Regions from separate parts of the Paenibacillus sp. S02 genome, predicted to be linked through region 2. Evidence: riboswitches for the same ligand, from Rfam matches in the RefSeq annotation. Region 2 holds a riboswitch; each other region holds the start of a gene.
The links. A riboswitch is a leader RNA that binds a small molecule or an ion and turns the genes downstream of it on or off. The one in region 2 is predicted to bind thiamine pyrophosphate.

Region 1 (3,208 bases), 2.8 Mb from region 2:
TATTGATAAGCCTGAAGAAGCCGCAAAACCAACCTTTCAATTCAAAGAGGCACGTGCAAGCGGAAAGACGGTATTTGAGGGTATTGATTTTGAGATTGGTTATACACATGCCCTTTTGCCTAAAATGTCCATGACGATTGAACGTGGCGAAAAGATTGCAATTGTCGGCTACAATGGTGTCGGTAAATCGACATTGCTCAAAACCATATTGGGAAAAATTCCGCCAATCAGTGGAAAAACCTATCAAGGTGATTTTTTGCAGCCCGCTTATTTTGAGCAGGAAGTAAAGGCGGAGAAAATTACACCGATTGACGATGTGTGGAATGAATTTCCGCATTTGAATCAGCATGAAGTACGAGCGCATTTGGCGCGTTGCGGTTTGAAAAATGAGCATATCACGCGTCCACTATCAGCGCTTAGTGGTGGAGAACAGGCTAAAGTCCGTCTTTGCAAACTGTTAATGCGTGAAAGCAACTGGGTATTGTTCGATGAGCCTACCAACCACTTGGATGTTAAAGCAAAGGATGAGCTGAAACGTGCCTTGAAGGAATACAAAGGGACCGTATTGCTTGTATCTCACGAACCGGACTTTTACGAGGATTGGGTAACCAAAACGTGGAATGTGGAAGAATGGTCAAGTAAAGTTAACTAAAATCAGTTAAATCCAGTTCTGCATATTTCACACGAAGTGGGGTTTGCAGAATTAGGAAAATATGCTAAGCTATTTTTAGCTTATACAATAAAATAGTCACACTAGGGGAGCCGCCCATGCGGCTGAGACGGAATAAATGGATTTCGGACCCTTTGCACCTGATCTGGGTTATGCCAGCGTAGGGAAGTGAGCGCCGTACAAACAAGGCAACACCATCTTATTTTTGTTTGTGCGTGGGACGATACACGTATACGGATATCATTGTCCGTTCGATTATTGGACGTTCGTTAAACCACTTCCTTGGGGAAGTGGTTTTTTTGCGTTTCGTTCATTTTAAGTTGTTCGAGCTTCCGTAGACGATTCACATACAATCCCCTTTCATTACTGCTGGTAGACGTGGCTGGCTAAGCTTAGATTCTTTAGTCCAATGTGAGGTGAAGACAAAATCGAATTACACGCAATTTCGATGGAAAAGGGCACTTTTGCACAAGCCGCCCAAGTGGCTGCTGTGATTTGTCCGTATGTTCATTATGTACACGCACGTTTAAAACAGAATGGTGCCTCTGCATTGCTTTCTTTGACTCGCAGCATGGTGGAGCAGGGAGTTCCTTTGCAACAAATTGTAGTAAATGATCGTGTGGATGTAGCTTTACTTACTTTGGTTGGAGCCGTCCAGCTACCAGCTAATGGATTACCTGTAGCGGATGTGAAAAGCCTACTTCCAAAGGGTACACGCTGTGGAGTATCTGTGCATTCCTTGGAGGAGGCGCAGACTGCCGAGCGGGCAGGAGCGGACTATATACTTTATGGTCACGTATATGAGACCCATTGTAAGCCCGGTATTGTACCGCGGGGTTTAGCTCAGCTTGAACATATTTGCAGGCTGTCGAACATTCCGGTGATCGCGCTGGGCGGCATACAACCGCACCATATCCCGGAGCTTTATATGGCCGGAGCAAGCGGTATTGCGGTGATGTCTGGTATATGGGAGGCTGAGTCGCCTGTTGCAGCTGCGATGGAATATAGGCGAATGGCAGATCTTGTAGTTCACAGCCTGTAGCGAGAAAACGAGAGTAGAGGCAAGCTGAAAGCAGAATGGTTTATGGAGAGGAGACACGGGACAAATGCCAAAGATACACACAGAGGCAAGAGCGATAGGACACGCTGAATGCTTGGTTATAGGTGGAGGTGTCATCGGCAGTGCCATTGCTTATCATGTGGCCAAGGAGGGAAGAAGTACGATCATGCTGGAACGATTGATCCCGGGTGAGGGAGCCTCAGGAGCAGCAGTTGGCATGCTGGCAGCGGAAAGTGAAGAGTTCACCGACTCTGAGCTGGCACGATTTGCTCGCATAAGTCGAGACGCATTCCCTGAGCTTGTCTGTGATCTGGAGCGTTTGTCGGGTATTTCGGTGGAATTCCGTACAGAAGGATTTGTGACCCCTTTCCGTACGGAAACTGAAGGCCAAAAACGCTGGAAAGCTGCTAAAACGCGAGAGGATGATTGTCCTATCTGGTGGGATGCGAGGGAATTGGCCCGACGAATTCCAGGTTTGGATGAACAAGCGATTGGGGCAATATATCGTTCAAAGGAGACACAAGTGGCTCCTGTCCAGCTTTGCCGTGCTTATGCAGGTGCTGCTGCGGTGCTGGGGGCAACGGTATGGTCTGGTACACAGGCAGAGCAACTGGTCATACAGGATGGTCGAGTTTACGGTGTCCGAACAGATAGTGGCTTTTTTTCCTGCGATCAGGTCATTATTGCTGGAGGCTTGGATAGCATGAAATTGCTAGCGCAAGTTGGGTTTGAATATCCACTTTATCCGGTCAAGGGCGAAGCGGTAGCGGTCTCCTTGAAGGATCACCCGTTAGAATACACCATTTATGCTGATGATATTTACCTCGTGCCTAAACAAAATAACGAGCTTTGGATTGGGGCAACGAGCCTTCCGCATCAATATGACGAAGAGGTGACCGTAGGAGGCTTGGAGGGGTTGCTGACACGTGCCTCTGCTTGGCTGCCGCGCGTCCGTGAAGCTTCTTTTATACGCACTTGGGCGGGCTTACGTCCGCAGGCCGCATCAGGTCATCCTTTTATAGGCACTGTTCCTGGAGTCGAGGGTGTATATGCTGCCGTCGGGCATTATCGCAACGGTGTCCTGCTGAGTGATGCTACCGGGCGTGCGATGGCAGCTATGCTTAATGGGGCTGGTGCAGCTGAACTTGGGATAAGTAGATTTTCTTCTGAGCTTCTCAAGGAGGAAAGCTTATGAAGCTGACGATTAACGGCCAGAGCCTGACCTTTTCTAATCGAATCACTCATGTGGATCAATTGCTACATGAGCTTGATGTAAAGGTGAAAACCGTAGTGGTAGAGCTGAATCGGCGTATATTGACCCGTGAAGATCATGATGAAGCGGTACTGAAGGATGGAGATTGCCTAGAGATTGTACATTTTGTGGGAGGCGGTTGATCATGTTAACCATTGGAAAAGCATCTTTTACCTCAAGGTTGTTGTTGGGAACAGGAAAATTCTCTGATCTGGATATCCAATCC
Region 2 (3,208 bases):
CATAAAAGAAATCTGGGTACAACAGCGATGGGAAGCACCATCCGACTGCGTAGTGGCGCTTCGTTCACTTCTCTAGTTCAGTCTTATTTAGCGTTTTAACAAATGATTAGCGCTTGGGCAGGAAGTCGTTTGTGAAGGCTTTATCGACTTCCAAAGGCTTGCTGAGCAGCTTGCGTTCGTACATCCAGTCCGAATAGTTTTGCCATACCTCCGCTTTTTGCACGCCCCATTGCGCGGCATCGTCCTGATAACGCGGGCTTAGCCATTTTTGGCTGGCGAGCACCAGTTTTTTATCCAGCTCTGGTACAGCTTTGCTTAAGATGTCCGCGGCTTCTTCTGGATGGGTGATAGTGTATTCATAGCCTTGTGCGGTAGCGTCCATGAACGCTTTGACCAGCGCGGGATCATTTTTTATCGTCTGTTCGTTGCTCACAATTACAGGCGTATAGTAATCGAGGCTTTTGGAATAATCTTTTACATACAGCATATCCAATGGCTCACCTCGAAGCTGGGCCTCGATTCCGGTCCATGCGTAGAAAATCCAGGCAAAGTCGATATCCCGCTTCACGGCTGTAAAATAGTCTGCATTGCCCATGTTGACGATCTTCACTTTGCTCACATCGCCTTTGTCTGAATCCATGATGGATTTCATGACCGCTTCTTCTACGGGAGAGCCCCAACCGCCGTATTTTTTACCTTCAAAATCTTTCGGGCTCTTAATTCCGCGATCTACCGGGGCTGCGAAGCCTGAGGTATTATGCTGAATCACCGCAGCAATGGATACAAGCGGCACGCCTTGCGTACGAGCCTGTGTGACGCCTTCTTGGTAGCTGATACCAAAAGGTGCAGCATTAGAAGCAACCATTTGATCGGCTCCGCCTGAACCAGGTTGAACAATTTGGACATTCAAACCCGCTTTTTCGTAAAATCCTTTGTCCTTAGCGACATAGAGTCCCGTATGATTCGTGTTGGGTGTCCAGTCGAGCACGATTTTAACATCTTTGAGCCCTTTTGCCGGAGTAGACGTTTGAGTGTCGGTAGCGGGAGCCGCTTCTTGGGATGTGGGGGGACTTCCACCGCAAGCGGTCAGGGTCAGGGCCATGAGCCACAGACTGATCAGTCCCAGGCTTAACATTTTCATGCGCTTCATCGTTGTGTTCTCTCCTTTAATTACCCGTTATCCGTCCAATCAGACAGCTTAAGTTCCCCATTTTCTAAAAATAACATCTGCCGGACGCGATCTTTCCAACAACATAATCTTCAACAAAAAAAGCGCCCCGAGTTTCCGGGACGCTTGCGCTTGTATATACCAAAGTAAGGGATGGTCCTATGTAAAAAAGGCACATCTTGCTTAAGCATTCCTACGCTGGCATTACCCAGATCAGGTTGTAAGGGTCAGTGTCTTGGGACACACTCTCAGCCGGCCGATTCCAGCACCCCTGGCATTGTATGGTTTAATGGGTTCATTTATTCGGGTTTACTACGACGATTATATGCCTTGAATGTGGGTCTGTCCAGCATGAAGGGAGAGGTGACGGTTCATTTGCCGAACCACAGGGTACACTTTTACTGTGAGCTTTGATCTGAAAATGAGCATGAATCAATTCGATTCGATCCGGTCATGTTATTTTCAGAACAGCTGCGCAGGTAGGTTCAGATGGGCTGGTGCCCAATGGCGTGGCCGTAGAGAATTCAAATTCGTGAAAAGGAGTTGTTGTACTGTGGGTAAAACGGAAACATTGGATCGCAACCAACTGGAACAAGCCATTGTGAAGGCTTTGGATAACAACAAATTTTGCTCGTTAGGTACGGTAGAGGGTGGCAAACCGAAAGTACGCTATATGGCCCTTTTTAACGATGGAATGAACATTCATCTGGCGACAGATCGCAAAACTCATAAAGTGGATGAGCTAAAGGACAATCCGAATGCTTATCTGCTGCTGGGTTATGAAGTTGGTGGTACGAAGGAAGTCGTAGAAGTTGAGGCTACCGTCCAGATTACAGCTGATGAGGGACTGCGCAAACAAGTGTGGAACGATTCCTTGAAGGAATGGTTTTCCGGACCGGATGATCCCGATTATGTCATTCTGGACGTGAATCCGACGCGCATTGAGTATGTGGGTCAGCAATCTGAGCGCCAGGTTTGGAAGAAATAATACGAATATAAATGGATAAGCCGGTGAATCTCCGAGTTTTTTAGGAGGTTTGCTGGCTTTTTATTTTTGAGAAAATTAATTATTTTTTCATAAATAATTTAAGTAAATGACTACTCTTTTGTCTGGCGTTGGATTAAAATAGAAATGGTGGGTTCAAGGCTTACATATATGTGCAAAAGTATGTATATGAGGCATACACCTTAATGAGGAGGGGTATATTTTGTTATTTCGTAAAAATTGGTTTAAAGGGTTTACAGCAGCAGTTGTGGCTTGTAGCATGCTGGTGTTTTCGGCCGCTCCATCCTGGGCAGCTAGCGATTCTCGCGATAGCGCTACGGTGAATTTGCGGATCATGGAAACAACGGATATTCATGCGTCGCTGATGAACTATGATTACTATTCAGACAAAGAAACCAACGAATATGGCTTGATTAGCACAGCTGGTTTGATCCAACAGGCGCGTAGTGAAACAAGAAACAGCATGCTGTTCGATAACGGTGATTTGTTACAGGGCAATCCATTAGGCGATTATATGGCCAGAAATAAAACCTTCGAGAAAGAAGGCGGTGTCCATCCGGTCTACAAGATGATGAACCTGATGGGCTATGATGCGGCGACAGTGGGCAACCACGAATTCAACTATGGTCTCGACTTTCTGGAGAAATCGCTCAAGGGAGCCGATTTTCCTTACGTAAATGCGAATGTTTATGTTGATAAGGGGGAGCAAGCTACTAAAAATTATTTTACCCCTTATCGAATTCTTGATAAAACAGTAACGGACGAGAAGGGGCAAGAGCACATCCTTAGAGTGGGCGTCATCGGCTTGGTCACACCACAAATTATGCAGTGGGATGAAGCCAATTTGAAGGATAAAGTCGTTACGAAGGATATTGTGGAAACGGCGAAAAAGTTTATTCCTCAAATGAAGACGGAAGGTGCTGACATTATTGTCGTGCTTGCGCACACAGGTTATGAGGATGTGCCGCAAACGCCAATGATGGAGAATGCCGTTAAATATTTAAGCCAGGTGGACGGAATTAACGCTATTCTGT
Region 3 (3,208 bases), 550 kb from region 2:
GGACGGTCTGGATGAAATTCGTATCGCACCGTTCCATACGCTGGCACACAGCGGAAAGACTTTTTTCGACCATTCTCATATTTGGCATATGGAGCAAAACCGGGAACTGGCTGGGCTGTCTTCCCTGTTTATGGAGACAGAGTATCGCGTTATCACGGACGAAGCAAGCGAGGAAGAGGTCATTCGCTGGTGGAACGAGATGACAGAGGATGGTCATGAGGGGATTGTGATCAAGCCGGAACGCTTTTTGATGAAAAATCGGGACAAGATGATTCAGCCTGCAATCAAGGTGAGAGGCCGGAAGTATTTGCACATCATTTACGGTATGGATTATCTTGCCCCTGAGAATTTAAAGCGTCTGAAGCAGCGTCGAACGAACAAAAAGGAGCGTCATGCCCTGATGGAAGGAGCGCTTGGTATGGAAGGCGTGGAACGTTTTGTCCGCAAGGATACGGTAGATCGTATTCATGAATGCGTCCTTGCCGCGCTATCTCTGGAATCGGAGCCGATTGATCCGAGATTGTAGTTTGCGAAGGAGGGATTGAGATGGAAAGGGGTACACCGTTAATTGATATTGGCGTGAACTTGATGCACCGTTCGTTTCATGCGGATCGGGAACAGGTGGTAGAGAGAGCCGCAGCTGTAGGGATTTCACCCCTGATTATTACCGGGACTAGTGTCCGCAGCAGTCGGGAGGCTTCTCAGTATGCAGCACGTTATCCGGGCAAGTTGTATGCGACAGCTGGCGTGCATCCCCATGATGCCAAAGACTGCAGCGCAGATACGATTCAGCAGCTCCGCCAGCTGGCGAGTCAGCCGCAGGTTGTATCCATAGGGGAATGCGGATTGGACTATAACCGTGATTTTTCGCCGCGTGATGTGCAGCGCCGATGGTTTGGGGAGCAAATCCAACTGGCGGGTGAGCTGAATATGCCGTTATTTCTGCATGAACGAGATGCACATGAGGATTTTGTTGCTATGCTTCGGGAATATCAAGGGCTTGTCGATAAAGCGGTAGTGCATTGTTTTACCGGCACGGAACAGGAATTGCATACGTATGTAGAAATGGGACTGTATATCGGGATCACCGGCTGGATTTGCGACGAACGGCGTGGCAAACATCTGCGTGAACTGGTCAGAGATATTCCCTTGGACCGTCTGATGATTGAAACGGATGCTCCATTTTTGACCCCGCGTAATTTGCCCGTTAAGCCTAAAGAAGGGCGTAATGAGTCGATGTATCTCGCTCACATTGCTGCTACGGTTGCCGAATGTACAGGCCGAAGCATGATGGAGATCGAAATCGCCACGACGGAGACAGCCAAACGTTTCTTCGGATTATAGGATTGTCAAAGCCATAGATGTGGTATATATTATAGTGAATTAAAAAAGCATTGTCGGGAGCTTGAGAAAGTCAGGCTGAGAGGGTGGCCCTTGCCACTGACCGTGAAATCTGATCTGGGTAATGCCAGCGTAGAGAAACCAAGAACACTATACAGGAATGCCGCTTGTTTCGCGGTTGTCGATAGATTCAATGTATGTCCTAGCATTTTACCTTGACCCTGACTTTGGCTTGGTATCAGTGTAGTAGCTTAGACTACTGGTTATATAAGGCATATCGACGAATGATGTTTTGTATGGTGCTTCACCTTTTACTGCGCATAAAGCTTGCCTGGAGATTCAGCTCCAGACAAGCTTTTTTTTATGGCCAAGAGGCCAATTATAAGGAAAAAGGGGAGCACGCAATAATGAATACTGCTGTAAGAGCGTCCAAAGGGTTGAAGCTGACTGATATTTTGGTCACGATTGTGATCGCTGTTGTGTTCGGGTTAGTCTACAAAATATGGGGACCTGCCTATGATTTAATGAAACCATTTGGTCTACACGCCGAGCAACTGATGTATGGCATGTGGTTTATGGCAGGCACGTTTGCTTATCTCATCATTCGCAAGCCGGGTGTTGCAATTTTGGCAGAGGTGGCAGCGGCAACGGTCAGTGCTTTTTTGGGAAGCGAATGGGGGATGTCCACTTTGTACTATGGCCTGCTGCAAGGCTTGGGAGCGGAGCTGTTTTTTGCAGCTTTTCTGTATCGGAACGCAAACCTGTGGGTTGCTTCGCTAGCCGCGGCTGGGGCGGCTGTCGCTTCTCTAATTTTAGATTTCAGCTACGGGTATATTGATCAGCTTTCGACCTGGAACTATGTTTTGTATATTGGTTTTCGCATGATTGGCAGCATTGTGATTGCCGGGGTATTCGCGTTCTATCTGGCTAGGGCATTGGAGGTAACCGGAGTTACGCGAAGTTTGAGGCCTGCAACGGAACAAGATTATAAGGGGCTGGATTGATGAGCCAGGCAACCGAAGATGTGGTGGCTTCGATCACCCGTCTTCGGTTGAAATTCCCCGGTGAGCAGGAGCTGCTTTTTCACAATATGTCTTTGTCTGTCCACAAGGGAGAAAAGCTGCTGCTGCTGGGACCAAGTGGATGCGGTAAATCAACGCTGCTCCAAGTGCTAAGCGGTCTGATTCCACGCACGATAGAAGTGCCTATGAAATGCGATGCTGCTGTAATCCCAAGTGTCTCAGGTATTGTATTTCAAGATCCTGATACGCAGTTTTGTATGTCATATGCAGACGAAGAACTGGCTTTTGTGTTGGAAAATAATCAGGTTCCTCGTGAGCAGATGCGATCCCGTATTCGCGAGCTGCTGATACAGGTTGGTCTATCAACGGAGGATATACACATGCCCATTGGCAGCATGTCACAGGGAATGAAGCAGCGGCTGGCAATTGCGTCTGTGCTGGCTATGGAGCCAGAAGTGCTTTTTCTGGATGAGCCCACGGCTTTGTTGGACGAGGAAGGCACTACACAGGTGTGGGATACCATTCGAAACATTTCGGTAGACCAGACACTGGTGATTGTGGAGCATAAAATTAATGAAATTGTCCATGATGTGGATCGGATTGTAGTGCTTTCTGCTCAAGGGGAGATTATTGCGGATGGAAGGGCGGAAGAAGTATTTCATGTGCATCGGCAGGCATTGTCCGAGTACGGCGTGTGGTATCCGGGAGTATGGAATGAATCGTCTTCGCCACGTTGGAGTGAAACAGTGACGCAACAGAACGGTGCGGGGATTGATTTGCTGGAGCTGGAGCATTTTAGCGGCCTCCGCAGTTTAAGTCCAGTGATTTATGTGGAGCATGCGCAG
Region 4 (3,208 bases), 1.9 Mb from region 2:
CCTTCAAAGCCTGCACCGCTTCCAGTTGCAGCAGTTCAGCACCTCCCTTGGCAATCATCACGGGATCGACGACGACCTTTTTCCAGTCGAACTTTCGGATCTGCTCGCTCACAAGACGGATGATACCCGCATTAAACAGCATGCCAGTCTTTAGGGCATCCACTCCAAGGTCTAATCCTACAGCTTCGATCTGTTCCGCTGTTGCTTCCTGTGGCAGCGGATATACGCCGTGAACCCCTAAGGTATTCTGTACGGTAACGGCCGTAATAGCCGACATGCCGTAAACGCCAAGCTCCTGAAAGGTTTTGAGATCGGCTTGAATTCCGGCCCCGCCGCCACTGTCCGAACCGGCAATCGTCAGTGCTCTGGGTACACGAACGTCTGTCATCGCGCACCACCTGCTGTGGTTGTTCCGGCTTCACGGACAGTGACATGCCCCTCCAGCGAACCTGTATGTAGTTTGGCGAGCTCGTCGAGAAAGGCAATCTGGAAGCTACCGGGCCCCAGCTCTGCGGTACGTGCTGCGGCTCGGGAAGCTGCTGCACCGTAAAATGCCAAGCCTGCTGTACCTGCGAGCAGCAGGTTGGGTTCAACAGCCGCAAAGGCACCTAACACAGAGGTCAGTAGGCAGCCTGCTCCGGTTACCTTCGTGAGCAGCGCGTCTCCGCCGCTAATCATTCGTGCTTCGGCCCCATCGGTGATGACGTCCTCTTTTCCAGTGATGACAACCATTGAATTGAGCGTTTGAGCAGCCCGAATTGCCAGATCGACATGGCCGCTGTCAGCACTGTCACCTGCATCTACGCCTTTAATCTCACGCGCTTCTCCAACAAGATGCGCGACTTCGGCTGCATTGCCTCGCACCAATGAGATTTTGACTTCTCTCAGGATTCGCAGTGCCGACTCAGTTCTAAAGCTCGTTGCTCCCGCACCGACCGGATCTAGCAGGACCGGAACACCGTGTGCATTCGCCGATTGTCCAGCAATGATCATGGCATCCACCAGTTCGCGGTTCAGCGTACCGATGTTTAACACGACGGCTCCCGCTATTTTTGCCATGTCTGCTACTTCCTCGGGTGCATAGGCCATCACTGGGGAGGCGCCCAATGCATACAGGCCGTTGGCCGTAAAGTTAGTGACTACCACATTGGTCATATTGTGAACGAGGGGTTTGCTGTTTTGTACCTTCGTCAGGAGATCTGAATAACTTTTTTCCCATGTACTCATAATGATTATCCTCTCTATAGTTGGTGGTTCAACAGGGCATTAACCGTACTTCACGCATCGAATCGCCAGGCTGACTATTCCAAGACCGCTGCCTGCATCTGGACCGGCCATTCTTCCTGGTTATAAGCCATGTCCCAGAACTTATATTCCAGCTGGCAGCTCAGTATAAAATGCTCAATCATCTGCTCTCGCTCAGCAGCCGTTGCGCCTTCCGCCCAAGCATCTACACGTTCTCGGAACTTGAGTGTTGTATCATCAAGCTGGTCTCCATAGAAGCCCATCCATTCATAGAACGGATGGGACTCATCCGGCTTTACTTCATCCAGCAGCCTGCGACCAATCTCGGCATACGTCCACATACATGGCAGCAACACAGCCAAGATCTCGCCCAGGCTGCCCTCATGCGCAACTGTCAGCATGTGACGGATATAGTGATGGGCCGACGGAGCGAGTGGATATCCCTGCAACTCTTCATAGGTCACCCCTGCGATAGCACAAAAATTTTGATGCGGATGAACCTCGCTGTGGAGAATAAAAGAGATTTGTTCATTAAATACAGCCATGTCCTCCCGATTCGTGGATTTGGAGATTGCGATGCCGTATATCCGCATGTAGGCGTTCAAATATTCAAAGTCCTGTTTTACATAGTGAATCAGCTGTCCCCTTGTCAAACTTCCTTCAGCAATGCCTCTCACAAAGGGATGCTCAAAAATCGCTTGAAAAATGCCGTCCGCCTGCCGACGGAGTTCTTGTGTAAAACTCAATTTCCCCACCTCCATTAATTGAAGAGCAAGAAGTCCTGTAAGGATACAATTCCGGAACAACGCTAAAAAGCCGCCCCGGAAAAATGGAGCGGCTTCAACATAGGCCCAATGCGCAAAAAACGCTTGAAACCTTATATACGAAGGCTCCACTTTCCTACGCTAGTACGAACTAGATCAGGTTCAAAGGGTCCAAGATACGTTCTTGTCTCAGCCATAGTGGCTCCCCTAGTGGACTTCTATTCTATTGACTATTACTGTACATACGTTCATACGCTATGTCAAACATAGTGTGCAAATATGAACTACACATTTTTTGTGAAGACATAAATTCCATCTAATCTAGTGAGCGGGCTTGACCTGACGTATTCTGCCTGTCTGAACAAGGTAATCTCTTCCCTAAACGGAGTGTTAGTGAGGATGATGAATTACACTTTCCACTGCTTTGACCTTGGCATATTCCGGTTTCCACATTGCATCTTGTATAGCTTGTTCCACATCTGAAATGTGCGCCTGCGCTACCTGATCCTGAATCGCGGCTTTTGCAACCGCAATCGCAACAGTGTACGAAACTTCGCGTAATTTTCGGATATGAGGGAGTAGCGCACCGCCAGGCTTATTCGAATCTACACCATTGGCAACAGCAACTGCTGCGGCTGTAAACATCGCAGGGGTAATCCTTTTGGCTTTAACCACAATCGCACCCAGACCCAGTCCCGGAAAAACAAAGGCATTGTTCGCCTGTCCAATCTCAAAATTTGTATCGTTATAGGTGACGGGCTCAAAAGGACTTCCGGTTGCGATCAGTGCTCTGCCATCTGTCCACCGGATCAAATCCTCGGGTACTGCTTCTGCAAGGTTTGTAGGATTGGACATGGGCATAATGATCGGGCGTTCTACATGCTTCGCCATCTCCTTGATGATCTCTTCAGAAAAGGCACCTGCTACACCGGAAGTTCCAATCAATATCGTAGGCTTCACCTGACGGATGACCTCCAGTAGCGGTATTTTGCCGTCACCTGACCGGGTCCATGAGCTGACTTCATCCTTTTTGCGCACATACGGTTTCTGATACTCCAATACGTCTTCCATATCTTCCGTTAACAGCCCACGATAATCAAAGGCCCAAAAGGACTTGAATGAATCATCTGCGGAAAGGCCATCCTCGATCATAGCGCCCCGAATTTGGTCAGCGTTACCGATCCCTGCAGCCCCTGGGC

Region 1: it holds a riboswitch for thiamine pyrophosphate, as region 2 does, so the genes downstream of both, KAI36_RS14390 (thiamine phosphate synthase) here and KAI36_RS02185 (ABC transporter substrate-binding protein) in region 2, are expected to answer to the same signal.
Region 3: it holds a riboswitch for thiamine pyrophosphate, as region 2 does, so the genes downstream of both, KAI36_RS04665 (ECF transporter S component) here and KAI36_RS02185 (ABC transporter substrate-binding protein) in region 2, are expected to answer to the same signal.
Region 4: it holds a riboswitch for thiamine pyrophosphate, as region 2 does, so the genes downstream of both, tenA (thiaminase II) here and KAI36_RS02185 (ABC transporter substrate-binding protein) in region 2, are expected to answer to the same signal.

What each region holds. Positions count from the first base shown of each region.
Region 1 is NZ_CP073682.1:3,276,484-3,279,691, reverse strand. It holds gene KAI36_RS14395 (ABC-F family ATP-binding cassette domain-containing protein) at 1-652, shown strand, start outside; TPP riboswitch at 746-854, shown strand; gene KAI36_RS14390 (thiamine phosphate synthase) at 1,119-1,712, shown strand; gene thiO (glycine oxidase ThiO) at 1,777-2,925, shown strand; gene thiS (sulfur carrier protein ThiS) at 2,922-3,125, shown strand; gene KAI36_RS14375 (thiazole synthase) at 3,128-3,208, shown strand, end outside.
Region 2 is NZ_CP073682.1:485,352-488,559, forward strand. It holds gene KAI36_RS02180 (hypothetical protein) at 1-99, shown strand, start outside; gene KAI36_RS02185 (ABC transporter substrate-binding protein) at 107-1,150, opposite strand; TPP riboswitch at 1,342-1,451, opposite strand; gene KAI36_RS02190 (pyridoxamine 5'-phosphate oxidase family protein) at 1,722-2,156, shown strand; gene KAI36_RS02195 (bifunctional 2',3'-cyclic-nucleotide 2'-phosphodiesterase/3'-nucleotidase) at 2,377-3,208, shown strand, end outside.
Region 3 is NZ_CP073682.1:1,031,511-1,034,718, forward strand. It holds gene KAI36_RS04655 (polynucleotide kinase-phosphatase) at 1-526, shown strand, start outside; gene KAI36_RS04660 (TatD family hydrolase) at 547-1,344, shown strand; TPP riboswitch at 1,389-1,498, shown strand; gene KAI36_RS04665 (ECF transporter S component) at 1,749-2,345, shown strand; gene KAI36_RS04670 (ABC transporter ATP-binding protein) at 2,345-3,208, shown strand, end outside.
Region 4 is NZ_CP073682.1:4,681,149-4,684,356, reverse strand. It holds gene thiD (bifunctional hydroxymethylpyrimidine kinase/phosphomethylpyrimidine kinase) at 1-388, opposite strand, end outside; gene thiM (hydroxyethylthiazole kinase) at 385-1,227, opposite strand; gene tenA (thiaminase II) at 1,302-1,991, opposite strand; TPP riboswitch at 2,126-2,228, opposite strand; gene KAI36_RS20710 (NAD-dependent malic enzyme) at 2,400-3,208, opposite strand, start outside.